DNA from 2 places in the Microbacterium sp. zg-YB36 genome. Region 2 is predicted to be linked to the other one. Evidence: predicted binding sites of a transcription regulator. Region 2 holds the regulator's gene; the other holds the start of a gene.
What was found. Region 2 encodes HspR, which represses chaperone genes until heat shock. Its sites were predicted from a motif close to AAGTTGAGTCNNNNNGACTCAACTT; they were not measured.
Positions count from the first base shown of each region.

Region 1: the regulator HspR is predicted to act here: its motif matches at 4,047-4,071, upstream of NQ151_RS08310 (Hsp20/alpha crystallin family protein).

Region 1 covers NZ_JANJFD020000001.1:1,602,326-1,617,760, reverse strand. Annotated here, with positions in the region: gene NQ151_RS08340 (hypothetical protein) at 1-179, opposite strand, end outside; gene NQ151_RS08335 (hypothetical protein) at 374-1,033, shown strand; gene NQ151_RS08330 (hypothetical protein) at 1,088-1,621, shown strand; gene NQ151_RS08325 (DUF5343 domain-containing protein) at 1,784-2,488, shown strand; gene NQ151_RS08320 (TIGR02391 family protein) at 2,485-2,964, shown strand; gene NQ151_RS08315 (SDR family NAD(P)-dependent oxidoreductase) at 3,238-4,008, shown strand; gene NQ151_RS08310 (Hsp20/alpha crystallin family protein) at 4,121-4,561, shown strand; gene NQ151_RS08305 (VOC family protein) at 4,644-5,006, shown strand; gene NQ151_RS08300 (L-serine ammonia-lyase, iron-sulfur-dependent, subunit alpha) at 5,046-6,536, shown strand; gene NQ151_RS08295 (MFS transporter) at 6,605-7,918, shown strand; gene NQ151_RS08290 (glycoside hydrolase family 2 protein) at 7,915-9,735, shown strand; gene NQ151_RS08285 (DUF2804 domain-containing protein) at 9,732-10,733, shown strand; gene NQ151_RS08280 (ABC transporter ATP-binding protein) at 10,779-11,552, shown strand; gene NQ151_RS08275 (ABC transporter permease) at 11,549-12,283, shown strand; gene NQ151_RS08270 (MarR family winged helix-turn-helix transcriptional regulator) at 12,295-12,723, opposite strand; gene NQ151_RS08265 (DUF2207 domain-containing protein) at 12,758-14,593, shown strand; gene NQ151_RS08260 (HNH endonuclease signature motif containing protein) at 14,660-15,435, opposite strand, start outside.
Region 2 covers NZ_JANJFD020000003.1:300,658-316,092, reverse strand. Annotated here, with positions in the region: gene dcd (dCTP deaminase) at 1-585, shown strand, start outside; gene NQ151_RS10795 (MarR family winged helix-turn-helix transcriptional regulator) at 641-1,459, opposite strand; gene NQ151_RS10790 (MarR family winged helix-turn-helix transcriptional regulator) at 1,575-2,117, shown strand; gene NQ151_RS10785 (MFS transporter) at 2,137-3,549, opposite strand; gene NQ151_RS10780 (signal peptidase I) at 3,643-4,269, opposite strand; gene NQ151_RS10775 (hypothetical protein) at 4,269-5,216, opposite strand; gene NQ151_RS10770 (hypothetical protein) at 5,213-5,797, opposite strand; gene NQ151_RS10765 (alternate-type signal peptide domain-containing protein) at 5,867-6,595, opposite strand; gene dnaK (molecular chaperone DnaK) at 7,009-8,877, shown strand; gene NQ151_RS10755 (nucleotide exchange factor GrpE) at 8,889-9,515, shown strand; gene NQ151_RS10750 (DnaJ C-terminal domain-containing protein) at 9,529-10,524, shown strand; gene NQ151_RS10745 (heat shock protein transcriptional repressor HspR) at 10,549-10,992, shown strand; gene NQ151_RS10740 (alcohol dehydrogenase catalytic domain-containing protein) at 11,183-12,292, shown strand; gene fabG (3-oxoacyl-ACP reductase FabG) at 12,324-13,082, shown strand; gene NQ151_RS10730 (MaoC family dehydratase) at 13,079-13,537, shown strand; gene NQ151_RS10725 (acetyl-CoA C-acetyltransferase) at 13,707-14,921, opposite strand; gene NQ151_RS10720 (acyl-CoA dehydrogenase family protein) at 14,918-15,435, opposite strand, start outside.

The DNA of each region.
Region 1 (15,435 bases), on a different contig from region 2:
CTCGTCTCGGTCACCGGCGCATTGGCGAGTGCGGCGGCGAGTTCGGGGTTGGTTTCGGCGAACTGCTGCAAGCCGATGAGGATCGCCTGGCGCAGGATCGCCGCCTTGCTCACCCCACCGCTCGCGGCCACGAGGTCATCGACCGCCGCGCCTACCTCAGCGGGAATCTGGGTCTTCACGGACACGCTGCCTTCGGGCAGTGTGCGGCGGCGTCCTCGGGGCATTTCAGCTGCTCTCATTTGGTGGGTCAGTAAGTTAAGTCTTCCCTGCCGGTGGGTCGCGCCGCTTGAGAATCAGAGAATCCGATGGAATACCATTCCGCCGCTGATCTGGGACTTTGCAAGGCCGATCTTGCATGCGTCAGGATTACCCCATGAACCCTCCTGGGAATTCCGACATCGTCGCCGGTTTCAACGCGAGCATCCCCGATGCGGAAAAGGCCGTCGTTATGGCCGCGAAGAATGTCGCCACGTATGCCGATGTAAAAGGCGACCTTGACGTGCTGCGGCTTTACTCGAACGTCCAGTTCTTCATCACACAGGTCGATCTGGACATCCGCGTCAGCCTTCGCAATCTCCTCGCCGACCCGTCCGCGCGCATCACGGCGGAGAAGTATCTGGCCTTGGCACTCATCGAGGCCGAGCGAGGCGTCGGCATCTTGCTCAATCAACTTCGGGCGGCTGCAGGAAAGCAGCATGGTCGGCTCGCAACCTTCGTGGAGATAGACAAGTTCCAGGAAGCGCGCGACGCGATCGAGGCTCGCCTGAAACCCATGCGCGAGGACAAGCGGTTCAGCGCTGACCTGACGCTCATCCGAAACGAGGTCGTGGCCCACTTCGTCAGCAAAGAGTCGGGCGTCGAGAACTCGGCGAAGTGGGCGCTGTCGCGGGATGCGCTCGATAAAGGCGAAGACGCCATTCTCAGGAGCAAGATTGTGGAATTTGCCATCGCATTGTCGTTGGGCCTGCGCGAGCTGTCCCAGGGAATGACGAAGGCCACTGAGACCTGGATGAAGGCGAACGTGAAGGTGTGACTCCGCCATTCTGCGCGCGTCCGGCTTCATGCGAATGAATGCCATTCTGGACGCATGAGACTCGCTCCGAAGCTTGCCGTCGTCGTCGTGATGGCTTTTGCGTTGTCCGCCTGCGCACCCAGCACCCCGGCAACACCGTCTGCGACCTCCGAACCCGTTGCCTCCGCTCCACCCAAGACCGCGCCCTCTGAGGAGGTCACAGAGTGCCCACCGACGCCAATCGACGTCACGATCACCTACGAACTGGTGGTCGATGCGAGCGGCGGCATCACAATCGACGCGGCGTCAAACCTTCCGGATGGCGCGGCGTTGGGCGCGAGCTTCTTCGTGGAGGGCGGGTACTTCGCTCAGGACGAGGGAACGCTCGAAGACGGCAAGGTCTCCTTCGGGCCGTTCTCGGACAAGGGCACGCCGCTCAAGGGCACCTATGAGATGTCCATCACGTTGCCGATCGCGAGGAATCAGCCCGACAGCGTTCAGGCCTGTATCGGCTCGGCTGGCGAGCTGTTGACGGGACCGCTGGTGTCGGCGGAAGAGATCACCGGCGACAACGTCGCGAGCCTCGACGTGATCGTCACGGTGGAGTGACCTAACCGCCTGCCCTCGTGGCGAGGATGGCCAGAGACCAACGCAAACGGCGCGGTAGGGGAAGTTGCCCCGACCGCGCCGTTCTCGTGCGCCTACGCCCAGCGTGGGGTCCCGCGGATCGCCGAGTGGTCTGCGAAAATGCGGTCATCTCGCCCGCGCCCGATGGAGGACACCTTGGCCAATACCTATCCGTACATATCTGGCCCTGGCGCGCTCATAAAGACTTTGGAACAATTCCGTAAATCGTTCCCCAGCGCCGTCGACGCCGCCTATTTCAAGCGCATGGGAATTGCACCTGGTAACGAGTCCTACCTCATCAACGTCTTGCGTTTCCTCGGACTGATTGACGATGGGGGTGCGAAGGTCGAGGAAGCTGCCAATGCCTTCTATGGGAGTGACGAGCACTTTCACGAGGGTCTGACTGCGCTGCTTCAGAAGGCCTACAAGCCGGTGTTTGACGAGCTGGGACCCGACGCCTGGGTAGCGAGTCGCGAATCGCTGTCGCACTGGTTCCGGATGGTCGACAAGACGACCGACCTGATCGGCGGGCGACAGGCGTCTACATTCCTCACCCTCGCGGGTGTGTCGGGCAATGGTGCTCCTGTTGAAGCGCGGCCAGTGTCGAAGCCAACGGTAAAGAGCCCCGCGAAGACGCCACCAAAGAAGGCCGCTGCCGCCAGCGATGCGCCGCCGAAGAACGACGTTAACCAGCAGCCCTCAGGTAGTCCGATGCTGAACCACGGGGTGTCCAATGGTGGACCGATCGGGCTCTCTGTGCGTGTCGAGATCAACGTGCCGGTCGGAGCGACGGCGGAAGAGTACGACGCGATGTTCGCGAGCATCCGGAAGCATCTGTACCCGGCGTGAACCTAGACGATCTTGAAGAGCTTGCGCGGGCCTATCCCGCGCAAGCGGTTGAAGTCGAGGAGCGGCCAGCAGACTTGCACCCGTTCGAGGTCCGCAACATCCATCCCGACCTTCCCGCGAAGGTGCGCAGACAATACGACGATGGCTACTTCGATGACGCCACTTTCACCGCGTTCAAGTTCATCGAACAAGAAGTGAAGCGACTCAGCGGCCTCCGTCGCCTGACGGGCAATGCGTTGATGATGAAGGCATTCGATGAGAATGGCCCGGCGCTCCAGATCAACAGCGCCACAACGGACTCTGACCGTGACGAGCAGTTCGGCTATCGATACATCTTCGCGGGTGCCCAGTCTGGAATTCGGAATCCACGCGGCCACGAGGTCGACATTCCAGATGATCCCGACACCTGTCTGGACCATCTCTCAATTGCCTCGGCTTTACTGCGCAAGCTCGATGCCGCAGGTCTGCGGACGTGAATCAGCTCGGAAACAGCTCCGGCGCGCTCCCACGACGGCCTGCGACGACCTCCGAGAGTTCGCCGGGAAGGGCGGAAATACGGGGCTGAACGCGGGTCGGAGCGGGTAGCCGTTGGTGGTCGTAGTGCCACCCGTTCCCTCTACGGATCAGAAGGTTGGGAGTTCGAGTCTCTTCGGGCGCACACTGTGTTGAGACAGTATTGCCGCGGTCACCGCGGGGCCTTCGTTGTTCCCGGGCTGACACGCGCACCGCGACTGGGTTGAATGGATGCCATGTCGCGCCAACAGGGTTCGGAGCGGTCGTTCGTCGTCACCGGGGGAGCGCGGGGGATCGGCGCCGCCATCGCCGCGCGGCTCACGCAGGACGGGCACGTCGTCGTGATCGACACCGCGGACACACTTGGCGACTCGGCACGCCCCTCGACCGAACTCGTCACCGGGGACGCCGGCGATCCGGCCATCGCGAGCAGTGCGGCCGAGCAGGCCGAGTCCGTCGCGCCGCTGGCGGGGTGGGTCAACAACGCCGCGATCTTCCGGGACGCGTCCCTGACCACGGCGACCGCCGCCGACATCCTCGCCCTCATCGACGCGAACCTGCGCCTTGCCGTCACCGGCTGCCACACAGCGGTGGGCCACTTCACCCACCGCGATCGCCCCGGCGCGATCGTGAACGTCTCCTCCCATCAGGCGCAGCGCCCGGTGCGCGGGGCACTGCCCTACGCGACGGCGAAGGCCGCGATCGAGGGACTCACGCGGGCGGTCGCGGTCGATCACGGGCCGAACGGCATCCGGACTAACGCCGTCGCGCTGGGCGCGATCGCCACGGCCCGGCTCGATGAGTACCGCAGCACGCACCCCGAGGTCGACGCACAGCTCGCGGAACTGCAACCCCTCGGCCAGGCCGGCACCGCCGACGAGGTGGCCACAGTCGTGGCGTTCCTGCTGTCGGGCGCGGCGGCTTTCATCAACGGCGCGATCCTCCCCGTCGACGGTGGCCGGTCGGTCAATGGACCCGATCCCGAGGCGGCTGCCAGGCCCCGCTAACCCCTTGGCACTCTCGCTGCCGAGTGCTAATCTGGACTTACTTGAGTCAAGGAGACTCAAGTTTAGAGACCTATGGATGCCGGATGTCCGGCACCGCTCGAGAGGAGACGAAATGGCGACCTACGACCCGCTCCGCGACCTGGAGCGTTTTGCGACCAACCTGATGGACCCCACGCGTCGCGGCCCGCGGCAGATGCCGATGGACCTCTACCGTGAAGGCGACCACTACGTGCTTGCCGCCGATCTGCCGGGCGTCGACCCGGGTTCGGTCGACATCGACGTCGACGGCCAGCTGCTGACGATCCGCGCCGAGCGCACCCTCAACGTCGGAGAAGGCGTGAAGTGGATCACCCGGGAGCGCGAGGCCGGCAGCTTCCTGCGCCAGCTGAGCCTCGGGCAGGGACTCGACACCGAGCACATCGCCGCGACGTATCGCAACGGCGTGCTGAGCGTGAGGATCCCGGTCAGCGAGAAGGCCAAGCCCCGCAAGGTGGAAGTGACCACCGACGACTCGAGCCCCACGCTCGAAGTCAGCGAGTCGCACCAGGCGTAACGCGTCGCAACGACGCCACGGAGCCCCGGACCGCCCGTCCGGGGCTCCTTCTCTTCCGACAGCGCATGGGAGACTGCCCGACATGAAACTGCAGCAGGTGGCACAGCACGCCGACGACCTCGACCGTGCCGAGGCGTTCTATTCGACGCTGCTCGAGACTGAGCCCAGGGCGCGCTTCGACGACCCCGGGCTGCTCTTCTTCGACCTGGACGGCGTGCGTCTGCTGCTGGACCGCAGTGCGCCGTCCGCGCTGATCTACCTGCACGTCGACAACGTGCACGAGACCCTGGAGCGCCTCGCCGGGGTGGAGGTCGTCACCGCGCCGCACGTGATCTTCCGTCACGACGATGACACCCTGGGACCCAGTGGCCATGAGGAATGGCAGACCTTCCTGCGGGACTCCGAGGGCAACCTCGTCGGGCTCATCGCGTTCCAGCGTCCCTGAACACCCGCCCGAGAGGCCTCGAGGTCGTAGGCTCGAGGCGTGAGCGCCTATGTATCGGCGTTCGAGCTGTTCTCCATCGGAGTAGGACCCTCGAGCTCCCACACTGTCGGTCCCATGCGGGCCGGCCGTGACTTCGCCGCCCGCCTGCGAGACTCCGACGGGCTGCCCCGCGTCGCGCGCGTTGCCTGTTCCCTCTACGGCTCCCTCGGCGCCACCGGCATCGGCCACGGCACGCCCGATGCCGTCGTGGCCGGGCTGCAGGGCCACGCCCCCGAGACCGTCGACCCCGACGCCGTGCGCCACGCCTGGACGAACTGGCCCGAGGGGCAGCACCTCCACCTCGACGGCACACATCCGGTGCCGTTCACGAAGGACCACATCACCTTCGCCCCCCGTACCCGGCTGCCGGGGCACCCGAACGCGATGACGTTGACGGCGACGGATGCCACCGGCGAAGCCGTGGCCGAGGAGACGTACTACTCCGTGGGTGGCGGCTTCATCCGCCGCGATGGGGCGCCGCCACCGGTCGCGAGCCGTCCCTTCCCGTTGCTCTACGACAGCGCCGAAGAACTGCTCGCGCTGTGCGACGAACGCGGCATCACCATCGCCGAAGCAGCGCGCCTGAACGAGCAGGCCCTGCGCACCGAGGAGCAGGTCGCCGCGGGCCTCGACGCCGTCTGGGATGCCATGACCGCGTGCGTCGAGGCGGGCCTGCTGGCCGACGGCGTGCTGCCGGGCATGCTCAAGGTCAAGCGTCGCGCCGGCGCGATCCGCGCCCAGCTCGATGAAGCCGAAGCCGGGGGCCGACGCGAACTGCCGGGGGAGTGGCTGGGTGCGTTCGCGCTCGCCGTCAACGAGGAGAACGCCGCCGGCGGCCGCGTCGTCACCGCGCCCACCAACGGGGCGGCAGGCATCGTGCCGGCCGTCGCGATGTACTGGTGGCGGTTCCTCGCCGACTCGGGCCTGGGCTCCGGCAACGCCGTCACCCCTTACGGCGAGCTGGTCGGCAGCGCGTTGCTGGGCTTCCACCCGTCGACGGAGGGTGCCGCAGCGGCGGCCGATGCCCCGGCGCTCGCCGACGCGAATCGCCGCCGCGGCATCCGCCGGTTCCTGCTGACAGCCACGGCCCTGGGGTCGCTCTTCAAGGCGAACGCCTCGATCTCGGGCGCCGAGGGTGGATGCCAGGCCGAGGTCGGCTCCGCGTGTGCGATGGCTGCCGCCGGGCTCACTGCCGTCATGGGCGGCACGAACCGCCAGATCGAGAACGCCGCCGAGATCGCGATGGAGCACCACCTGGGGCTCACCTGCGACCCCGTCGGCGGGCTGGTGCAGATCCCCTGCATCGAACGCAACGCCATCGCGGCGTCCACCGCCGTCACGGCGTCACGACTGGCACTGCGAGGCGACGGCACCCACTATGTCTCGCTGGACGCGGTCGTCGAGACGATGCGCCAGACCGGCATCGACATGTCGACGAAGTACAAGGAGACCAGCGAAGGCGGGCTCGCCGTCAACGTCATCGAGTGCTGACGGATGCCGCGGCCGCGCGCCGCATAGGATCGATGCACCCGAATTCCGGTCCGTCAGCGAGGAAGCCGATGTCCGTCCCCACCCCCACGCCCGCACGCGTACGGCTGCCGCGCGTGGCAGGCCGCACCTGGTGGGTCGTCGTGCTCGTCGGCTTCGTCGGGCAGCTCGCCTGGACCGTCGAGAACATGTACCTCAACGTGTTCGTGTACGACACGATCACGACCGATCCCACCGTGATCGCGGTGCTGGTCGCGGCATCCGCCGTCGCCGCCACGCTGTCGACGATGGTCGTGGGCGCCTGGTCGGATCGGGTGCGCCGGCGGCGCCCGTTCATCGCGATCGGCTACATCCTGTGGGGCCTGACGACGGCGACCTTCGGGCTCGTGCAGCCCTCGGCCGGCGCGCAGGCCGCGCAGTTGGTCGGCACCGCGGTGGTGGCCATCATCCTGCTCGACTGCGTGATGTCGATGTTCGGCTCGGGCGCGAACGACGCCGCGTTCAATGCGTGGGTGACGGATGCGACGACCCCCGCCGACCGCGGCCGGGTCGACTCGGTGCTGTCGGTGCTGCCGCTCATGGCGATGCTGCTGGTGTTCGGCCTGCTCGACGGGCTCACCCAGGCCGGCGAATGGAAGCTGTTCTTCGGGATGATCGGCCTCGCCACCGCGGCCGTCGGCGTGCTCGCCTGGTTCCTGGTGCGCGACGCCCCCGACATCCGGACGCCCTCCGACGGCTACCTGCGCGCGCTCGTGCATGGCCTCCGGCCGTCGACGCTGCGGGCGCATCCGCGGCTGTACATCCTGCTCGTGGCGTGGGCCGTCGTCGGCACGAGCTCCCAAGTGTTCTTCCCGTACCTGATCATCTACATCCAGCGGTACCTGCGCATCGACGGCTACGCGATCATCCTCGGCAGCGTACTGACCCTCGCCGCCGTGATCAGCATCGTCGGCGGGCGGGTGGTCGACCGGGTCGGTAAGACGCGCGCGATCCTGCCGGCGGTGTTCTTCATGATCGTGGGGCTGGCCGGCATGTTCGTCGTACGGGACATGCTGAGCGTGATCCTGTTCGGCACGATCATGATGGGCGGGTTCATGCTGTCGACGGCGTCGCTGTCGGCGAGCGTGCGTGATGCCACCCCGTCGGACCGCATCGGCATGGTGCAGGGCCTGCGCATGATCTTCGTCGTGCTGATCCCGATGGTGATCGGTCCCTTCATCGGCTCGGCGGTCATCATCGGTGCGAATGAGACGTACGTCGACCTGGGTGTGGTCAAGCAGGTGCCCACGCCCTGGATCTTCCCGGCCGCCGCCCTGGTGGCCCTGTTCGTCGTGGTGCCGATGCTCGCGCTGCGGCGGTTGCCGCAGGAGGTGGATGCCGCATGAGTGCACCGATGTTGACCCCCTGGGGTGAGCGGCTCGACCGGGACGCGCCGCTGCCGGAGTATCCCAGGCCGCAGCTGGTGCGCGAAGGCTGGACGAACCTCAACGGTGTCTGGTCGTACGCGATCACGCGGTTCCAGGCATCCGACCCGCTCGACGTCGCCGACCCGGTCGCCGCACCGACAGTGTGGGACGGCGAGATCGTGGTGCCGTTCTCGCCGGAGATGCCGCTGTCGGGCGTGGGCCGTGCGCTCGGCGCCGCCGAGACGCTCTGGTACCGGCGCGCCTTCACGCTGCCGCAACGCGCCGCCGACGAACGCGTCCTGCTGCACTTCGGCGCGGTGGACCAGTCGTGCCGGGTCGCCGTCGACGGCGTCGAGGTCGGCGGGCACACCGGCGGCTACCTGCCCTTCACGATCGATGTCACCGCGGCGCTCGCCGGCGGCGACCAGCACGAACTCACCCTCGCGGTGCGCGATGTGACGGATGCCGCATGGCTCGCCCGCGGCAAACAGTCCAGTCGCCGCGGCGGCATTTGGTACACGCCGCAGTCGGGCATCTGGCAGACGGTGTGGCTCGAGGTGGTGCCGCGCGTCGCGGTGGACGCCCTCGTGCTGACCCCGGATCTTGCCGACGGCGCGGTGGAGATCACGGTCGGGAGTGTTCACGGTGCGGACGCCGCAGCGCACGTGGAGATCTCTGCGGAGGGCGCCGTCGTGGCCACCGCGACCGTGCCGGTGGGTCGCGCCGCCCGCGTCGCCCTGCCGGTGCCGGTGCGGCCGTGGTCGCCGGCGGATCCGTTCCTCTACGACGTGGCGGTGACGCTCGGCGACGATGCGGTGCGCAGCTACGTCGGCCTGCGTTCGTTCAGCGTCGGAGTCGACGATCGCGGATACCCGCGGCTGCTGCTGAACGGTGCACCTTATCTGCCGGTCGGGCTGCTCGATCAGGGCTACTGGCCCGACGGCGGGTACACCGCCCCGAGCGACGCCGCGCTGGAGTACGACATCCGCCTCGCCCAGCGCCTGGGCTACACGATGCTGCGCAAGCACATCAAGGTCGAACCGCTCCGCTGGTACCACCACTGCGATCGCCTCGGCATGCTCGTCTGGCAGGACGCGGTCAACGGCGGCACCCGCTACCGGCCGAGCATCATCACCGCGCCGGTGTTCGGCGCACCCTCGCTCGACGACACCCGGCACGCCCGGTTCGGGAGGGCGGATGCCGTCGGCCGCGAGCGGTTCGAAGTCGAGCTGATCGAGATGGTCGAGCATCTGCGCAGCGTGCCGTCGCTGTCGCTGTGGGTGCCGTTCAACGAGGGGTGGGGGCAGTTCGACGCTGCTCGCATCGCGGTGCTCCTGCGCCACCTCGACCCCACGCGGCCGACCGACCACGCCAGTGGCTGGCACGACCAGGATGCCGGGGACCTCCGGAGCCTGCACGTCTACTTCCGCCCGGTGCGCGTGCCCCGCGGGAGCGACCGGCGCGTGCTGGCGGTCACCGAATACGGCGGCTACAGCTTGGCGGTGCCGCAGCACACCTGGACGCGCAAGGTCTTCGGGTACCGCCGCTACCGCTCCCGCACCGCGCTGCTGCGCGCGATCGAGCGGTTGCACGACCGGGAGATCGCGCCGGCGATCGCACGCGGGCTCGCGGCGACCGTTTACACGCAGCTGACCGACGTCGAGGATGAGGTCAACGGCATGGTCACCTACGACCGCCGATTCGTGAAGGTCGACGAACTCGCCGTCCGGGCGATGAACGACAGACTGCGCCAGGCGGCATCCACCCGCGCCGCGGTGCGAGAGGAGCACGCGTGACCCTGCGTGAACTGACCGAGCCCGTCTCCCTCACCGCCGGCGACGGCCGCGTGCTCAATCGTGCGGCGGTGGGGTGGGCGCGACAGCCGCTGGTCGACGCGTCCCGCGTGCACACCCGCTCGTGGGGGCGCAACAAGCGCTGGGAGTACTGGAACGTCACGACGCCGACGCACATCCTGGCGCTGACGGTGTCGTCGATCGACTACGCCGCGGTGCACGAGGTGTGGGTGCTCGATCGTGCCACCGAGCGCACCTGGCACGCCGAGGCCACCGTCATCCCCGCGCGCGGTGTGACGCTGGCGCCACGGCTGGAGCAGGGATCGTCGCGCGCACGGGCCAAGGGCCTCGAGATCGACATCGACGAGGTGCCGGGCGGCACCCGGCTGCGCGCGCGCATCGCGGGCGTCTCGTTCGACGTCGTCGCGGAGCTCCCCGACGGCCACGAGCGCCTCGCCGTCGTCGTGCCGTGGAGTTCCCGGCGCTTCCAGTACACCGTGAAGGACCTCGCGCGCCCCGCAGTCGGCACCGTGACCGTCGAGGGGGTCACCTCCGACGTGCCGGCGGGACAGTCCTGGGCGGTACTCGACCACGGTCGTGGCCGCTGGCCGTACGACGTGGAATGGAACTGGGGCGCCGGGTCGGGAGTCTCGGGCGGTCGCGTCATCGGCGTGCAGGTGGGTGGCAAGTGGACCGACGGCTCCGGCAGCACCGAGAACGCGATGCTCGTCGACGGTCGGCTGCACAAGATCCACGACGATCTGGTGTGGGAGTACGACCTCGCCCAGTGGCGACGGCCGTGGCGCATCACCGGCGGGGGATTGGATGCCACGTTCGCGCCGTTCTACCGCAAGGTCGGCAGCACCGACCTGGTCGTGCTGTCCTCCCGCACCGAGCAGTGCTTCGGCCACTGGTCGGGCACGTTCACGACCGACGACGGCGAGACCGTCGCGTTCGCGGACATCCTCGGCTGGGCCGAAGAGGTGCACAACCGCTGGTGAAGCGCACCTCTCGCATGTGAGCGACGGCAGGGCCACGATGGGCGTATGACGACGCATGCGGATGCCGCAGTCGACGTGCGCGACCTGGTGGTGCGGCGCGGCCGCACCACGGTGTTCGATGGTCTCGACGTGCAGATCCCACGCGGGCGCATCACGGGGCTGCTGGGTCCCAGCGGCGGCGGCAAGACGACGCTGATGCGCGCGATCGTGGGGGTGCAGATCGTCGCAGGCGGCACGGTGACCGTGCTCGGCGAACCCGCCGGCGCCCCTGCGCTGCGCCATCGCGTCGCGTACTCGACACAGGGCGCGTCGGTGTACGACGACCTCACGGTGGAGCAGAACCTGCGCTACGCCGCGCGGGTCTTGGGCGTCGCGGCATCCGAGGTTCCTCGCGTCATCGCCGACGTCGGCCTCACCCGGCGGCGCACCCAGCTGGCAGGGGCGCTGTCAGGCGGGCAGCGCAGCCGGGTCTCGCTCGCCGTCGCGATGCTCGGCTCGCCCGAGGTGCTGGTGCTGGACGAGCCCACGGTGGGCCTGGACCCGATGCTGCGCCAGAGCCTGTGGGCGATCTTCCGCCGATTGGCCGATGCCGGTGCGACGCTGATCGTGTCGAGCCACGTCATGGACGAGGCGATGCGGTGCGACGATGTCGTGCTCATCCACGATGGGCGGGTGCTGACGCACACCACGCCGCGCGGGCTGCTCGAGATGACAGGCGCCGCCGATCCCGACGCGGCCTTCCTGGCGCTGATCGAGCTGGACGTCCGCGGTGCGGACGAGCATCCGCGGCGTGAGCGCCGTCGCGGGAGCGCGGCATGAATCCCGCTCGGACGTTCGCGACGGCGGGGCGGGTGCTGCGCCAGCTGAGCCACGACCCTCGCTCGATCGCGCTGATGCTGGTCGCACCGAGTCTGCTGGTGGGGCTGTTCGCCTGGCTGTTCAACGACCGGGAGGGGGTGTTCGACACCTTTGGCGGGCCGATCCTGGCGCTGTTCCCGTTCGTGGTGATGTTCCTCATCACCTCGGTCACGACGCTGCGGGAGCGGCGGTCGGGGACGCTCGAACGGCTCATGACGACGCCGCTGGGCAAGGCCGACTTCATCCTGGGCTACGCGCTGGCGTTCGGGCTGATGGCGACGCTGCAGGCGGTGGTGACGGTGTGGTTCGCTGTCGGGGTGTGCGGCCTGCAGGTCGACGGAGCGCTCTGGCAACTGGGGCTGGTCGCGGTGATCGACGCGATCCTCGGCACCGCGCTGGGGTTGCTGGCAAGCGCCTTCGCGCGCACCGAGTTCCAGGCGGTGCAGTTCATGCCGCTGCTGGTGTTCCCGCAGATCATCCTGGGCGGGCTGCTCATGCCGCGCGATGAGATGCCGGACGCGCTCTACACGATCAGCCAGTTCCTGCCCCTCAGTCACGCCGTCGACGCGATCAACGCCGTGACCGCCGGGGAGGACGGCAGCGACCTGTGGGGGCCGCTGCTGATCGTCGTGGCGTTCGCCGTCGGATTCCTCGTGCTCGCACCGCTCACGCTGCGACGGCGAACTCCGTAGTGCGCGGTTTCTCAGCGGTGGCGGAGCTTGGTGGCGAGGTCGCGCAGTTGGCGCAGTTCGTCGTCGTCGAGCACCGACATGCGGGCGGCGATGCGCTGCCCGTGGGCGGACGCGAGTCGGCGGAAGATCGCCGTTCCTTCCGGCGTCGCGCGCACCACCGCGCCGCGGCCGTCGTTCGGGTCGGCGCACTTCGTGATGAGGCCCCGCACGACCATCCGGTCCACCAGGCGCGACACGCTCGGCTGACTGATCAGCATGTTGGCGGTGACTTCACGCAGTCTGGCGCTGAGGTCGGCGCAGCGGGTGACGGTGAGCAGCACGTCGTACTCGGCCTGCGACAGCTCGGCATCCTGGAAATCGACGTTGATCTCCTCGAACACCTCATGCTGCGCCCGAAAGAGCGCCTCCCACGCGTCCACGGCGAGGTGACGGTCGGTCATGGGGACCACTGTAAGCCCCAATAGGCTGTGCACCATGATGCGGATCGTCAGACGAATCAGTGTCGCGCTCGGAGCGATCGCGGTGATGGCGGTGGCATCCGCCGGGGCACTTCTTCCCGCTCAAGCCGACGCGGTGGCCGCCGGGCCGATGCCGGGGGCGGTTTCCGCTGACGTCGACGACTTCACGTTCGACACGCTCGACGTGGACTACACGCTCACCCGCGCCGAGGACGGCACCAGCCGGCTGCGAGTGGTCGAGACGTTCACCGCCATCTTCCCCGAGATCGATCAGAACCGGGGCATGCGCCGCGCGATCCCGTCGTCGTACAACGGGCAGCCGCTGCACCCGTCGCTCGTGTCGATCACCGACGAGAACGGGGCCGAGCGGCCGTCCGAGACCGATTCTGATGACGGCGTGTACGAGATGACCTCGCGCGCCGACGATTTCGTGCACGGCGTGCAGACCTACGTGTTCACGTACGACCTCGAGAATGTCACGTGGACCTTCGACGACGGCGGGCAGGAGTTCTACTGGGACGTCAACGGCGTCGACTGGCCGCAGTCGTTCGGACGTGTGACGGCGACGGTCAAGGTGGATGCCACGCTGGCCGATGCCCTGACCGGCCAGCAGGCCTGTTATGTGGGTGCGCAGGGGTCGACCCAGCAGTGCACTGTCTCTGTGGTGCGGGGGGAGGGCGGCGACACGGCGGTGACGGCGGATGCCACCGGCGTCGGCCCCCACGAGACGATGACCGTCGCGGTGGGGTTCGAGCCCGACACCTTCGCGGAATTCGATTCGTCGTTCTTCGCGTCGGAGTGGGGCTGGGCGCAGGGCAGTGCCATGGTCGCTCTGCTCGCCGCGCTGGGCGGGGCCTTCTGGGCGCGACGGCGCTGGATGCGCGATGAGCAGGGTCGGCCCACGATCATCGCCGAGTACACCCCACCTCCGGGGATCGATGCGCTGGAGAGCGCGGTGCTGCTGGGCAAGACGACGAAGGCGATCCCCGCCGAGGTGCTCGAGCAGGCGATCGTCGGGTCGATCCGCATTCTTGAGGGGTCGCACAAGATGTTCGGCGGCTCGAAGATGCAGGTGGAGCTGGTCGATCGGTCCTTGGCGGACGGGGACGGGCAGATGCTGCTGGACGGCCTGTTCGGCGCGACCACGCCCGCGGGCGCCACCTTCGAGTTCGGCACGCAGGACACCCGCCTGTCGAAGGTGGCATCCAAGATCCTGAAGGCCGCGAGCGAGCAACTGGATCGCCAGGGCCTGCGGCGGCCGGTGCCCGTCGCAGCCCGTGTGTGGCCCGCGGTGGCGGTCGTGACCGCTGCGGCGCTCGTGGTCGTCTTCGGCGTGCTGGCACTGGATGCCGGGGTCATGGCCGTCGGGCCGCTCCTGCTGATCCTCTTCGCCGCTGCGGCCTTCGTGCTGGTGCTGTTTCTGGTATCGCACCGGCCGCTGACTGCGGCTGGCGCTGAGGTGCGGGATCACCTTGCCGGGCTGAAGGTCTTCATCGACTGGGCGGAGGCGGATCGCATCCGCATGCTGCAGTCGCCGATGGGTGCCGAGCGGCGGCCGGTGAATGTCGATGATCCGCGCGAGATGATCTACCTCTACGAGTCGTTGCTGCCCTATGCCGTCGTGTTCGGCCAGGAGAAGAAGTGGGCCGATGAGCTCATGGTGTTCTACGGTGCCGCCGGAGTGACCCCCGCCTGGTACTACGGCACCGGGGCGTTCAACGCCGCGACGTTCTCGTCGAGCATCGCCTCGCTGTCGTCCGCGGCGATGGCGTCGTCGTCGACCTCGGGCGGTTCGTCCGGTGGCGGCTCCGCCGGTGGCGGTGGTGGTGGTGGTGGCGGTGGTGGCGTCTGACCCCGCGCCCCCGCACCAACGGCCCGCCGTCCGGCAGTGCCGGATAGGCGGGCGGGTGCCCCGCACCTAGAACGGTGGGGGTGCGCCGCTGCTGGCGGCGGCGATGAATTCGAGCGTGCGCTGCGGGATGTCGGGGTAGACCCTCCCGGTGGGGCTGGTCCACACCAGGATCCCGCCGGGGTGTTGTTCCACGGTCCAGGCGGTGTTGTGTTTGAGCATGTGGTGCCGTTTGCACAGGTGGGCGAGGTTGCACACCCGGGTGGGGCCGCCGTGGGCGTAGTCGACGGTGTGGTCGATGTCGCAGTGCCACACTGCGGCGCGGCAGCCGGGGAACCGGCAGTGCTCGTCCCGGCCCCGCAGGAACCGGCGTTGCGCCCTGGAGGGCCGGTAGGTGTCGGTGTTGTCGATCGCGCCGGTGCGGAGGTCGTAGAACAACCGGTCCCAGGCGGTGGCGTGGGAAGCGAAGTGGCGGGCAGTGCCCGGGTCCATCGGCCCGTGCCCGACGAAGGTGGCGGGCACGTCCGCGCCGGTCAGGGTCGCAGCGGGCACGGTCACTTGGATGTGCGCGACGATCGCATCCGTCTCACAGACGGTCCCGTCGGACGCTTCCGCGGTCGCGTGCCCGGTGAGCAGCAGATCGGCGAGCACGTCGGCGCGGCGTTGGTCCATCGTGCGGGTGTCGACCGGCTGGGCCTCACCCGCGGCATCCGGGGCGCTGTCGTTGGTCGCCGTGCCGCCGTCTTCGGCGAGCAGCATCCGGGCGCACTGGGTGATCCGGTCCATGATCCCGTGGACGAGGTGCGCGGGGAGCAGAGCACCCAGCTCGGCCATGCCGTCCGCCA
Region 2 (15,435 bases):
ATCCGACTCGAGATCGACGGAGGCCGCATCGGCCTCGACCCGTGGCAGCCCGAGATGGTGCAACCATCGAGCGTCGACGTGCGGCTGGATCGCTACTTCCGGCTGTTCGACAACCACAAGTATCCGTTCATCGACCCGGCCGAGGATCAGCCCGACCTCACGCGCCTGATCGAGGTCGATGCCGCCGAGCCGTTCATCCTGCACCCCGGCGAGTTCGCGCTCGGTGCGACCTTCGAGCAGGTGAGCCTGCCCGACGACGTCGCCGCTCGCCTGGAGGGCAAGTCGTCGCTCGGACGCCTGGGCCTGCTCACGCACTCGACGGCCGGGTTCATCGACCCCGGCTTCACCGGGCACGTCACCCTGGAGCTGTCCAACGTCGCGACGCTGCCGATCAAGCTGTGGCCGGGCATGAAGATCGGACAGCTCTGCTTCTTCCGACTGTCGTCGCCGGCGGAGAGTCCCTATGGCTCCGGCCCGTACGGCAACCGGTACCAGGGTCAGCGCGGACCGACGGCATCACGCTCGGCCCAGAACTTCCACCGCACCGACGTCGGCACGACCGACCTGGGCTCCCGCGGCGCCTGACTCAGGCTGGCGCCCGCGGTCGCGCCCAAACCACGCGAGCGAGTGGGTGGTCGGTTCAGGCGGCGTCGGATGCCTCGGGCGCGCTGCCGCGCTGGGCGGCGGCGAACCCGGCCTCGAAGCCCCGCTCGTAGCCGCGCTCCGCTGGGGAGAGGTCGCCGTGGCCGCAAGGCCCGTGGCCGTGGCCGTGGGGGCCGTCGTGACCGTATTCGTGCCGGTGCGTGTGCTCGCCGGCATGCTGCCCGTGCCCGTGCCCGTGCCCGTGCCCGTGCCCGTGTCCGTGACCATGGGCGCTGCCGAAGCCGTGGTGGTGGTCGCCGTGCTCGTCCTCGCCGCCGAAACGGGGGCCGAATCCGGGGCCGAATCCGAAGCCGCGACCGAATCCGGGACCGAATCCGAACCCGCGGCCGCGCCGTCCCCGGCCGAAGCGGCCGGGCGCTGGAAGGCTCTCGATGCCGCCGAACTCGCGGGCGATCGCCTCGAGCGCGTCCATCGTGACGGCGTACTGCTCTGGGGTGACGGCGCCGGCCACGCGGGCGCGCACGGCTTGGACTTTCTGCTCGATCCGCGCGGCCGCCTCGCGGCCCTCATCGGTGAGCGACCATTCGCCCTCGGCTTCGGCGACCCAGCCGAGGTCGGCCAGCACGCGTACGCGTTTGCCGCCCCGGGCGATCCGCTCACGCACCTGCGGCGGAAGGTCGACGGTGCCCGCGAGCGCGCCCAGCACCATCCATTCCCGGCGGGTGATTCCGTCCGACTCCAGGGCGGTGTTGATCTCGCGGGTGATCAGGCGGTCGACGCCCCGCAGCCAGTAGCCCAGCGGGCGGTCTGCAGGGGACGTGTTCTCTGTGTGCTCTGTGTTCTCTGTGGTCTCCATGGGGAGGTCCTCTCTTCACGCGGCATCCAAACGGCCGCGATGTATGTTTAATGACATGTATATGCAGTGTGACATGCAAATGGGAAGTATGTCAAGAAGCATGTAAATTCGAGGCATGTCCACATCGGATGCCACCACTCCCGCCGAAGCCATCGCCACGGCCCTCACCCGACTTCGAGGGCGCCGCGGTCCGCGCGGTCCGTGGGGCGACCCGAGCGAACGCGGCGGGCCTCATGGCGAACACGGTGGGATGCACGGAGGGCACGGCGGCCTGCACGGACCGCATGGTCCGTGGGCGCACGGGGGTGGACCGCGCTTCGGCGGCCCTGCACGCCTGCGGCTGATCGAAGCGCTCGCACAGGCATCCGAACCACTCAGCGTCAGTGAACTGGCCGAGCGGATCGGGGTGGATCAGCCTCGGGCATCCCGGCTGGTCCAGCAGGGCGTCGAGCTCGGGCTGGTGCGCCGGGAGGCCGACCCCGCCGATGCCCGACGCACGCGCATCGTGCTGACCGACGAGGGTCGCACGGCTGCGCGCGGGTTCCGCGGCGAGCGGATCGAGGCGGTGCGTACCGCGCTCGCCGACTTCTCGGATGCCGATGCGGCGGAGCTTGCCCGCCTTTTGACCCGGTTCGCGCAGGCCTGGCCGCAGCGCTGATCCCGGACCGACCCGGCGGTCAGGCGGCCCGGGGCGGAGCCTTCACCGGCAGCAGCAGCAGGAACCCGAGCGCCAGCACCACGACGATGCCCAGGATGCCAAACGACGTCGCCCCGCCGAGGCTGATGAGCACCGCCCACAGCAGCGACGTCATCCAACTCGCGGCGCGGCCGGTCGTGGCGTAGAGCCCGAAGATCTCGCCCTCGCGGCCGGCAGGGGTCAGTCGCGCCAGGAACGACCGCGACGCCGACTGCGCCGGCCCCACGAACGCGCACAGGATCAGCCCGCCGATCCAGAACACCACCGTGCCGGCATCCACCAGGAGGAAGACGGCGGATGCTGCGACCACCATGGCCGCCAGCGAGAACAGGATGATCACCTTCGGGCCGAGCCGGTCGTCCCACCGCCCGACGATCAGGGTGGACAACCCGGCGATGAGGTTTGCCGCGATGCCGAAGATCACCAGCTCGATGAACTCGAACCCGTACACCTGGCCGGCGATGATGGCGCCGAAGGTGAACACGCCGCCGAGGCCGTCGCGGAAGACCGCGCTGGACAGCAGGAACCAGAAGGTCGGCCGCGAAACGGGTGAGCGGTACAGCGCCACCACGTCGCGCACGAGCAGCTTGTATCCGCGCAGCAGTCCGACGCGACGCTCCGGGCGGCCGGCCGAGGGCTCTGGGACCCACAGGAAGATCGGGATGGCGAACGCCACCGTCCACAGCGCGCACCCGATGGCGATGATGCGGAACGGCAGTCCGCCGTCAGCGCTCAGGCCGAACCAGTCCGACATGTAGAAGACGACCACGAGGATCAGCGCGACGATGCCGCCGAGGTAGCCGAAGCCCCACCCGAGGGCCGAGACGCGTCCGATCGTCCGGGGAGTGGCGATGCCGATGAGCATCGCGTTGTAGTTCACTCCGGCGATCTCGCTGAAGACCGTTCCCGCCGAGATGAGGGCCACGCCCAGCCAGAACAGTGCGGGCGCAGGCTCCACGAACCACAGCAGCGCCATGCTGACGACCAGCCCGCCGGTGCCGATGCCCAGCCACAGCTTCTGGCGCCCGGCCGCGTCGGCCTGCTGGCCCAGCACCGGCGCGATCGCCAGGATGAGCAGTCCCGCGATGGTCGTCCCCCAGCCGAGACCGGCCGCCAGCCCCGCCTCCGCGGTCTGCTTCACCGAGTCGCCGTCCGGAAGGGCGGCGATGTCAGCGGGGAGGAACGAATCCGTCGTGAGGTACAGCGCCGTGAAGATGAAGGTGAGGATCACGGTGTTGAACGGCTGCGCCGCCCAGTCCCACAGCGCCCACGACAGCACGGTGCGCGGCGGTGCGGGGCGCCCGGCACGCAATTGCAAGCCCATGACCTGCGGCAAGGCGTCGGTGTCGGCGGTGACGGGCACGTGTGGAGTCGCGCCGGGCGTGGTGCTCATGCGCGCACATTATCGTGATTGCGCGCGCACGGCGCCACGCCGCTCGGCGTGGGGAGGCGATGTGAGCGGATGCCGCATGCTGCGGCATCCACGTCACGCATGCGGTGGCTGTGCGTCGGCACGAGGGGTGCGTTCTTCCCTGATGCCGCCGACGAACCGCCAGGCGGCGTACGCGAAAAGCGAGCCCGCCACGACGGCCAGCACGATCGCGCGGTTGTCGCCGTTGAGCGCGGTGTTGATCCAGCCCAACAACGGCAGGCTGTACCAGAGCGAGCCGCGGATCTGCACGGGTTTGACGGGATTCGGATCGACGACGTCGTTATTGTCGCCCTTCGTGATGAAGGTGACTTCGCCCTCAGTGAAGGTCTTCGACGTCACCCGGTGGGTGACCACGGCGGTGTCGCCCGAGCGGATCTGGTAGGTGATCACATCGCCCACGGCGATCTCATCGACCGGTGTGGGGCGGATGACCACGAGGGAACCCGGCGGTAGACCCGGCTCCATCGACTGGGTGAGGACGGTCAGCGCGGTTCCGCCGACCACAGCGGGCAGGGCCACGATGGCCACGGCGACCGCAGCGGTCAGGATGAGCAGGGATGTGCCGAGGGAGACCTTGAGGTAGTACCACAGGCTGCGTTCCTGCGAGGCGCGGAACGCGCGGCGCGAGCTGAGCGCGGCACCGGCGGTGGTCTGTTTGTTGGGCGCGGCCATGGTGGTCATCAGGCGCAGCTGAGCGCGGGGACGAAGAAGGCCCACCAGACCAGCTCGCGGGTGATGGAGGTCTCCACAACCTTCGAGGTCGTGCCATGGAGCGATTCTGTCGCCTCGACGGCGATCCGGTAGGTGCCGTTGCGACTCCACGTGTCGGGGCTGAGCTGCAGCGACGTCGCGGTGGTCGGCTGCGGCCCAAGTGCCACGCCCGGGTTTGCGACATCGTAGACACGGTACGACACCTGTGCCCCTGTGGGCTTGCTGGCTGGAGCTGTCCAGGAAACGGTGAGGTTCAAGGCGGTGTTGTCATTGCAGGCGATCGCCCGGACCGGCCCGAGCCGGTAGACGGTCTGGGTCACGGAGGTGGCGGTCGCAGAGGCTGTCCAGCTGCTGCCCGCCACTGCGCCGGTCACCGCGAAGGTCGCGGTGACCTTCTGGCCAGGCAGGTCCTCGTTGGCGCTCGAGGGGAGGCTCTTGGGGAGGCTCGTGGCGACGCAGACGGTGACCTTCGCGCCGGCGGCAAGCGTCTGGGCGCCGGCGGGGAGTGCCGGGGCAACCTCGGCGAGGGTCGTCTTGACCGTGCCGGTGGTCGGGATCGGCTGATTGCACGGGTCGGCAACGCCGGCTTTCGCGACCCACAGCGTCAGGTCCGTCGCCTTCGCGAGGGCGGCCGAGCTCTCGGCGGCGAGGGTGTTCGTGAGGGCGTACGTCAGGGGCGCCCCACCGGTGTTGGTGATCTCCAGCGCGCCACGCACGGCAACGCCGGACTTCGGCCCGTTGAAGCTGTAGGTGGTGTTGAGGCCTCCGCTGAGGCCCACGGTCGTGGCGGGCGACGTCGAGGAGGCCGTAGCCGAGACCGAGGCGGATGCGGTCCACACCGCTACGGCGACACCGGAGCCGCCGAGTACCGCGAGAGTGACCAGAGCGGCGATGGGGCCGAGACGGCGGCGGTTCATCGCAGCACCTGCGTCCCGGAGATCGTGAGTGTGAAGCCGGATGCCGCGGCGCCGGCGGCGGTGGTCGGCGCGTCGAGCGGCAGCCTGAGGCCCACGCAGAGATGGATCGTGGCGCCGGGTTCGACGGTGACGAGGTTGACAGCGGCCCCGCCGACGCTGGTCGTTGCGGGCGCGGTCAGGGTGCCGCCGCATTCGCCCGGTGCGGTGGGTGTGCCGGCGGTCAGCTGCAGGGCGGTGGTGAATGCGGTGGGCGCGGCGCTGGAGGTGGCGTGCAGAGTGAGGGAAAGCGGCACAGAGCCAGTGTTGCGCACTTCGGTGCCGCTGAAGACGGTGCGTCCCGGGTAGAGGCCGGATGCGGCGAGCATCGGGTCGGTCACCGTCAGGCCGGCCGACCCTGCCTTCAAAGTGGTGGCGGCCGCGGCCGGGGCGGATACGGACCACAGCGCGTATGTCCCGCCCCCGGCGAGGACGCCGAGCACGATAACGGCCACGGTGCTCAATGTCGCCAGCAGCAAGCGGGTCGGAGTCGACGCCAGACGCTTGGCCCGCCGGGCGGCGTGGCGCGTGCTGCGACGGGACATTCGGGTTCCTCGGTGCGGTGGTGGGTGGAAAAAAGGGCTCGCCTCCGGTGGAGGCGAGCCCTCGGATCGCTAGGCGGCCGGGGCCGGGGCCGGGGCCGGGGTCGCACCGTCCTGCGTCAGGGTGACCTTGAGGTCACTGAGGCTCACCATGCCGGTCTTGGCGGCGTTGTTCTCGCCGTCCGTGCCGGCGGGGAAGGTGATCGTGACCGTGACCGTCACGTTGCGGCTCATGCCGGTGCTGCCGGGGGTGACGATGAAGTCGTTGACGTTATCGACGGTATCGAGCTTCGCCGTGATCGTGGGGACCACGGGCTCGGCGGGGTCCTCGGTCTCGGCGGGGTCCGCGGGCTCGGCGGGGTCCGCGGTCTCAGCCGGGTCAGGGGTGAGGGTGAGGGTGGCGCTCGAGGTCAGGAAGCCGGCCAGCGCCAGGTTGGCGGCTGCCTGCTCCGGGGAGAGTGTCGCGGGGAGGACAGCCGTGACCGGGGCGATCGAACCGGGCGTGAGGCCGAGAACAGCGGTCAGGCTGTCGCCGTAGGCGCTGACCTGCATCGTCTTGGTGTACGTGAGGACGTCACCGGGGGCGATCAGGTACTCGCCGATGTCGATCGCGGTCGTGGACCCGTTGGCGGTCCAGACGCCTTTCTCCTCGTCGTTCTCGACGATGAGGTTGCCTGCCGTGATGGTGGCGCCGGCGCCGGCGTCCGCCGACGAGTTCCAGGTGGCGAACGTGCCGCCGCCGCCGAGCAGCAGGAGGACGCCGGCCGCGGTGGCGATGGAGGCCTTGGTGGTCTTGTTCATGATGTCTTCCTTCGTAGCGGCTCGGTGCCGCAGTTTTCGGGATGAGGGGTTTGTGGGCCCGGCACGCCGACGTGAACCTGTCGGCTTGGGCATTGCCTAGTTTTCGCCGCTGACCGCAAGACCCGTGCCGCTTCTGTGCGAGCAACCCGCAAGATCGGGGCAATGTCGGCTGAGCTGAGAAGCCACGATGCGCGAACCTCAAGAAATCCCCAAGAAAAGGTCGACTCTGGGCCAACCGGGCCGCCGTGACCCCTCTCTACGGCTGCCATCATCGGCATCCGCCCCGCCAAACTTGACACCTCACGACTCAAGTTCGATTGACATCGGAAACCCTGTCGCGTATCCTTGAGTCATCGCGACTCAGGTTGACGTCGCCCCGAGATTTTTCAGATCCACACGAAGGAGAAACACACATGGCACGTGCAGTGGGAATCGACCTCGGAACGACCAACTCGGTCGTCAGCGTCCTTGAGGGCGGCGAACCGAAGGTCATCGCAAACGCCGAGGGCTTCCGCACGACCCCGTCGGTCGTCGCATTCACCAAGGACGGTGAGGTGCTCGTCGGTGAAACGGCCAAGCGTCAGGCCGTCACGAACGTGGACCGCACCATCACCTCCGTCAAGCGCCACATGGGCACCGACTGGAAGACGCAGTCGATCGACGGCAAGGCGTACACGCCGCAGGAGATCTCGGCCCGCATCCTGCAGAAGCTCAAGCGGGACGCCGAGCAGTACCTGGGTGACACCGTCACGGATGCCGTGGTCACCGTTCCCGCGTACTTCAACGACGCCGAGCGTCAGGCCACGAAGGAGGCCGGCGAGATCGCGGGCCTGAACGTGCTGCGCATCATCAACGAGCCCACCGCTGCCGCCCTGGCCTATGGCCTGGACCGCGGCAAGGAAGACGAACTCATCCTCGTGTTCGACCTCGGTGGCGGCACGTTCGACGTGTCCCTGCTCGAGGTGGGCAAGGACGACGACTTCTCCACCATCCAGGTGCGCTCCACCGCCGGTGACAACCGCCTCGGTGGCGACGACTGGGACCAGCGTCTGGTCGACTTCCTCATCAAGCAGTTCAAGGACACCACCGGTGTCGACGTCTCGGGCGACAAGATCGCGCTGCAGCGTCTGAAGGAAGCCGCAGAGCAGGCCAAGAAGGAGCTCTCCAGCTCCACCTCGACCAGCATCAACCTGCCTTACCTGTCGCTGACCGACTCGGGCCCCGTCTCGCTGTCGGAGACGATCACGCGCGCCAAGTTCGAGGACCTCACCAAGGACCTGCTCGACCGCACCAAGAAGCCCTTCGAGGACGTCATCCGCGAAGCCGGCATCAAGGTGGGCGACATCGACCACGTCGTGCTCGTGGGTGGCTCCACCCGCATGCCCGCCGTTTCGGAGCTGGTGAAGCAGGAGACCGGCAAGGAGCCCAACAAGGGCGTCAACCCTGACGAGGTCGTCGCCGTGGGCGCCGCCCTGCAGGCCGGCGTCCTCAAGGGCGAGCGCAAGGATGTGCTGCTGATCGATGTCACCCCCCTGAGCCTCGGCATCGAGACCAAGGGCGGCATCATGACCAAGCTCATCGAGCGCAACACCGCGATCCCGACCAAGCGCAGCGAGACCTTCACCACGGCAGACGACAACCAGCCGTCCGTGGCGATCCAGGTCTTCCAGGGCGAGCGAGAGTTCACCCGCGACAACAAGCCGCTGGGCACCTTCGAGCTCACCGGCATCGCGCCGGCTCCCCGTGGCATCCCGCAGGTCGAGGTCACCTTCGACATCGACGCGAACGGCATCGTGCACGTGTCCGCCAAGGACAAGGGCACTGGCAAGGAGCAGTCGATGACGATCACCGGCGGCTCGTCGCTGCCGAAGGAAGACATCGACCGCATGGTGCGCGAGGCCGAGGAGCACGCGGCCGAGGACAAGAAGCGCCGCGAGTCCGCCGAGACCCGCAACCAGGCCGAGACGCTGGCCTACTCGATCGAGAAGCTCATCAAGGACAACGACGACAAGCTGCCCGCCGACGTCAAGTCGGATGTGCAGGGTGACGTCGACGCTCTGAAGACGGCTCTGGCCGGCGATGACGACGACGCCGTGAAGACCGCGTTCGACAAGCTCAGCCAGTCGCAGGGCAAGCTGGGCGAGGCGATCTACGCCTCGGGCCAGGCTCAGGGCCAGAACCCTGACCCGGCGGCGACCGACCCGGGCAACGGCGAAGTGCCGAACCCCGAGGAGGACGTCATCGACGCCGAGGTTGTCGACGACGAGGACGAGAAGAAGTAGAGATCTCAGACATGACCGACAAGGACTTCGAAGAACCGATCGACGAGGTCCCCGGTGACAAGGGGTCGGAGGCTCAGGCCTCCGACCCCGAGTCGCAGGGGGCTGAGCCCGCGGCATCCGCTGCGGACGGCGACGGCGAACCCGAACTGACCATCGAAGACATCCTGGCCGCGGCGCAGTCCGCGGATGCCGCCGCTGCCGATGCACCGGCGCAGTCGGGTGCCGAGCCCGACCTGCTGGTGGATCTCAAGCGGGTGCAGGCCGAGTACGCCAACTACCGGCGTCGTACCGAGGAGCAGCGCGAGGTCGAATTGGAGCGGGCACGCGGTTCCGTGGCCCGGAGCCTGCTGCCGGTGCTCGACGATCTCGACCGCGCCGAGAAGCACGGCGACCTCACGGAGGGCAGTGTGCTGTCGGCGGTCGCCGACAAGCTGCGCGGGATCGTGAGCAAGCTGGGCGTGGAACGCTACGGCGAGGCGGGCGACGTGTTCGACCCGCAGCAGCACGAGGCGATCTTCCAGGCGCCGACCCCCGGCACGACCGATCCGACGATCCTCGAGGTCGTCGAGATCGGCTACCGGCTGGGCACGACCGAGCTGCGTCCGGCGAAGGTCGTCGTCGCGGTTCCGGCCGAGTAGGACGGGGGCATCGATGGCGAGTCAAGACTGGTTCGATAAGGACTTCTACTCCGTCCTCGGCGTGAGCAAGGACGTCAGCGATGCCGATCTGAAGAAGACGTACCGCAAGCTGGCACGCAAGTATCACCCTGATTCCAATCAGGGTGATGCTGCGGCGGAGGCGAAGTTCAAAGAGGTCAGCGAGGCGTATGCCGTGCTGAGCGACGCCGAGCAGCGTGCCGAGTACGACCAGATCCGCGCGATGGGGTCTGGTGCTCGCTTCACGGCGAGCGGGCAGGGCGCCGGCGGCTTCGAAGACGTCTTCAGCATGTTCGGTCATGGCCGGGGCGGTCCGCGCACCCAGTCCACCGAGGACTTCGACGACATCTTCTCGATGTTCAACCAGCAGCAGGGCGGCAGGTTCGGCTCCGGCCGGTTCGGCCAGACCTCCGGCGGGTTCCGTGGATTCGGTGGTCCCACCAAGGGCAGCGACGTCACGGCACGCACGACGATCGACTTCGTCACCGCAACCAAGGGCGAGACGATCACCCTGGCAGGTGAGGACGGCAAGCCGTTCAAGGTCAAGATCCCCGCGGGCGTGAAGGACGGGCAGAAGATCCGGCTGCGCGGTCGGGGGCGCCCGTCGCTCGACGGCGGTGAGAACGGCGACATCGTGGTGACCGTTGCGGTGCGTCCGCACCCGGTGTTCACCCGGGAGGGTCTGAACCTGCGCGTCACCGTGCCGGTGACCTTCACCGAAGCCGTGCTCGGGGCGACCATCGAGGTGCCGACGCTCGGGGGCGACCCCGTGAAGTTGCGCGTCGCACCCGGCACGCCCTCCGGGCGCGTGCTGCGCGTCAAGGGGCGGGGCGTTGCCACCGCGAAAGGCACCGGTGACCTGCTCGCCGAGGTGCAGATCGCAGTGCCGGCGCACCTGGAGGGCGAGGCGAGGGAAGCCCTCGAACGCTTCCACGAACTCGAGCCCAAGGAGAACCCGCGCGCGGATCTCATGCAGAAGGCGCGCGGATAGGTGCTCGGCGGGGGAGGTGAGCGCGTGAACGACCAGGTCGACGAGGACAGCCCGATCTTCGCGATCGCGGTCGCCGCGGAACTGGCGGGCATGCATCCGCAGACCCTCCGCCAGTACGACCGCATCGGCCTCGTGGTGCCCGATCGCACGCGGGGCGGGTCACGCCGGTATTCCACGCGCCACGTGGCACAGTTGCGCGAAGTGGCACGCCTGTCTGCGGAGGGCATGAGCCTGCCGGCCATCTCGCGCATCATCGAGCTGGAGAACCAGGTGCGGGATCTGCGCCGACAGGTGCGCGACCTCGAGCACCGCGTGCGCGCGGAGATCGAGAACCGCCCCGGCGCCCGCGTGTTCGCCGCCGGCCCCAGCGGCGGGGTGGTCACGCTGCGCCACGGCAAGCGGGTGCGCCGCGCCACCGACATCGTGCTGTGGCGCCCGCGGCATCCGGACGACGACCAGCACGACTGAGCCGACTCACCCGGTACGACGGCCCCTCGCGTAGCGGGGGGCCTTCTGCGTGCGTAGCTGCCGAGTGAGTATTCGTGCTGCCGAGTGAGTATTCGTGCTGGCGAGTGAGTTTTCGTGCTGGCGACATACCGCGCAGTCGGTATGCTGGCATCGCCCGATGGAACCGCCGCAGGCGAACGAGGAGGTTCGGATGCAGATCACGGGAGCCGTGCTGGAGGTGTCTGGTGCCGCAGCGCCATTCGCGGCATCCCGGCCGTTCACCGTCGGGACACTCACGCTCGACGAGCCCGGCCCGGGCGAACTGCTCGTGCGCATCGAGGCCGCGGGTGTCTGTCACTCCGACCTGAGCGTCGTCGACGGCAATCGGCAACGTCCGACGCCGATGCTGCTCGGCCACGAGGCTGCCGGCATCGTCGAGGCGGTCGGCGCGGGCGTGGGAGACCTGCGACCGGGCGTGCGCGTCGTCATGACCTTCCTGCCGCGCTGCGGAGCGTGCGCCGGCTGCGCGACCGACGGCCGCCTGCCGTGCGAGGTGGGTTCGGCGGCCAACACTGCGGGCACCCTGGTCGGCGGCGGCATCCGGTTGCGGCGGGGGACGGATGCCACGGAGCCGGTGTTCCACCACCTGGGCGTGAGCGGTTTCGCCACGCATGCCGTGGTCAGCCGCACCTCGGTGGTGCCGGTGCCGCCGGACGTGCCGGGGGAGATCGCGGCGCTGCTGGGCTGCGCCGTGCTCACCGGCGGTGGCGCGGTGATCAACGCCGCACGCCCCGCATCCGGATCCTCGATCGCGATCGTCGGACTCGGCGGGGTCGGGATGGCGGCGCTGCTGGTCGCGGTCGCGCTGGGGCTCGACGTCACCGGGGTCGACGCGGTGCCGGGCAAACTCGACCTCGCGCGGGAACTGGGTGCCGTCGCTGCGCTTTCGCCGGCGGATGCCGTGGCGCGAGGCATCCGCATGCCGGCCGTCATCGAGGCTGCCGGATCCGCGCGCGCGTTCGAGACCGCGGTGGCGCTGACCGCACCCGGCGGGACGACGGTGACCGTGGGGCTCCCGGCGCCCGACGCGCGGGCCACGGTGTCGCCGCTGCAGGTGACCGCCGAGGCGCGCACGATCATCGGCAGCTACCTGGGATCGGCGGTCCCCGCCCGCGACATCCCGCGGTACATCGAGCTGTGGCGCGCGGGCCGGCTACCGCTGGAGCGGCTGGTGACCTCCCGCATCCGGCTGGACGACATCGACGCCGCGATGGACCGCCTCGCCGCCGGCGGGGAACTGCGGCAACTCATCGTCTTCTGACTCTGCCATGCCCGACGAAAGGACCCCCCGCATGACTCGTATCGCCCGTACCGCGATCGTCACCGGAGCCGCGCGCGGCATCGGAGCCGCGACCGCCCGACGTCTCGCCGCGGCCGGTCACGCCGTCGCGGTGCTCGACCTCGACGCCGCAGCGTGCGCCGACACCGTCGCCGCGATCGAAGCCGAGGGCGGCCGTGCGCTCGCCGTCGGTGCGAACGTCGCGGATGCGAGCGCCGTGGCATCCGCCGTCGATCGCATTGCGGCGCAGCTCGGTGCACCGACGATCCTCGTGAACAACGCGGGGATCATCCGCGACAATCTGCTGTTCAAGATGAGTGAGGATGACTGGGATGCCGTGCTGACGGTGCACCTGCGCGGGGCGTTCCTCATGACCAAGGCCGTGCAGGCGCACATGGTCGAGGCCGGGTGGGGGCGCATCGTCAACCTGTCGTCGACCTCGGCGCTGGGCAACCGCGGGCAGGCGAATTACGCGGCGGCGAAGGCGGGGATGCAGGGGTTCACCAAGACCCTCGCGATCGAGCTGGGGCGGTACGGCGTGACCGCGAATGCCGTGGCGCCTGGGTTCATCCAGACCGACATGACCCGGGCGACCGCTGAGCGGATGGGGGTGCCGTTCGAGGATTTCGTGACCGCGATGGCGGCGGAGATCCCGGTCGGGCGCGGCGGCACGCCCGACGACGTGGCCGCGGCCGTGGCGTTCTTCACGGCCGAGGATGCCGGGTTCATCTCGGGTCAGGTGCTGTACGTCGCGGGCGGGCCGCGGGCATGAGCGTTCAGGTGTCGTCGCCCGGGTCGATTGCCGCGGTCGTGGGGGCCGTGGCGACGGGGGAGTGGTTCGAGATCACGCAGGAGCGGATCGCGGCGTTCGCCGACGCGACCGAGGATCGGCAGTGGATTCACCTGGATGCCGAGCGGGCGGCATCCGGTCCCTTCGGGGGGACGATCGCGCACGGATACCTGACGCTGTCGCTGCTGCCGCGGCTGACCGACGGATTGCTGCAGGTGGGCGGGGTCGCGATGGCGGTGAATTACGGCCTCGACAGGGTGCGGTTCCTGCAGCCGGTGCGCGCGGGGGCGCGGGTGCGGGCGGTGACGGAGCTCACCTCTGCGGACGAGACTGCCCAGGGGGTGCGGGTGGGGATGCGCACGACCGTCGAAATCGAGGGGGCTCGCAAGCCCGCGCTGATCGCCGAGACGCTGGCGCTCCTCGTCGCTGCCGAGTGAGTATTCGCGCCCTCGAGTGAGTATTCGTACTGCCGAGTGAGTATTCGTACTGCCGAGTGAGTATTCGTGCGCCCTCAGAGCGGGTGCCGACGAGTACTCAATCGGCAGCAGCAATACTCACTCGACGCGACGAGTACTCACTCGGCAGCAGCAATACTCACTCGGCAGCTCACTCGCGGGCGAGGATCAGCGACATGCCCTGGCCCCCGCCGACGCACATCGTCTCGAGGCCGTAGCGACCCCCCGTCGCGGCGAGCCCGTTGATCAGCGTCGACGTGATCCGTGCCCCGGTCATCCCGAACGGATGCCCCACCGCGATCGCGCCGCCGTGCACGTTCATCCGCGAATCGTCGACGCCGAGCTCCCGCGCCGACGGGATCACCTGCGCCGCGAACGCCTCGTTGATCTCGACCAGATCCATGTCGTCGATTCCGAGTCCAGCCCGCGCCAGCGCCTGCCGCGACGCCTCCACCGGCCCGAGCCCCATGATCTCCGGCGACAGTCCGCTCACTCCCGTCGACACGATCCGCGCCAGCGTCTGCAGCCCGAGCTCGTTCACCACCCGCTCCGAGACGATCACCACCGCCGCGGCCCCGTCGTTGAGCGGACAGCAGTTGCCCGCCGTCACCGTGCCGTCGGGGCGGAACACCGGGTCGAGCCCCGCAAGCGCCTCGACCGTCACGCCCGCCCGCGGGCCGTCATCCGCGGCGACGACCCGCCCGTCGGCGAGCGTCACGGGCGTGATGTCGCGCGCCCAGAACCCGGACGCGATCCCCGCCTCGGCCCGCTGCTGCGACCGCGCCGCGAAGGCATCCTGCTCCTCGCGCGTCACCCCGTGCACCTGGGCCACGTTCTCGGCGGTCTGCCCCATCGCGATGTACGGGTCCGGCGACGCCCCCAACACGCGCGGGTCGACCCACACCGGCGCCCCCGCCCCACTACGCGCGGCCGTCCGCGCCGCGGCATCCGCGAACACCGGATTCACCGCATCCGGCAGGTCGGCGAACCCGTACGCGTACTGCGACACCGACTCCACCCCGGCCGATACGAACACGTCACCCTCGCCCGCCTTGATCGCATGGAACGCCATCCGTGTCGTTTGCAGCGACGACGAGCAGTACCGGTTCACGGTCGTGCCCGGCACGGCATCCCACCCCAGCAGCACGGCGACGATTCGCGCCAGGTTCATGCCCTGCCGCCCGGCGGGCTGCCCGGTCCCCAGCATCAGGTCGTCGATGCGTGCGGGATCCAGCGAAGGCACCTGCGCGAGCGCGGCCTGCACCATCTGCGCCGCGAGATCGTCGGGGCGCACGTCCGCGAGCGACCCCTTGCGCGCGCGACCGATGGGCGAGCGGGCCGTGGCGACGATGTATGCCTCGCTCATGAGGTGAACGCCTGGATGCCGGTGATCTCGCGCCCCACGATCAGGGTGTTCATGTCGTGGGTCCCCTCGAACGTGTAGATCGCCTCTGCATCGCAGAACGCCCGCGCCGCGCCGTAGTCCAGCGTGATGCCGTTGCCGCCCATCACCTCGCGGCACAGCGCGACGCTCTCCCGCATCCGCGCCGAGACGAACGCCTTCGCCATCGCCGACTGTGCGTCGGTCTGTGCGCCCTCGTCCTGCAGCTGCGACACCCGCGTGCACAGCGCCAGACACGCGGTGATATTCGACAGCGCGGTGGCGAGCTTGTGCTGCACGAGCTGGAACGACGCGATCGGCTTGCCGAACTGCTCCCGGGAGCCGGCGTACCGCACCGCCGCCTCATACGCGCCGATGCCGTTACCCAGCGCCTGCCAGGCCACCTCGGCGCGGGTGAGTCGCAGCACGATGGCAACTTCGGTGAACGATGCGATCCGCTGCAGCCGCAGCGATTCCGGCACCACCACCCCCGACAGCG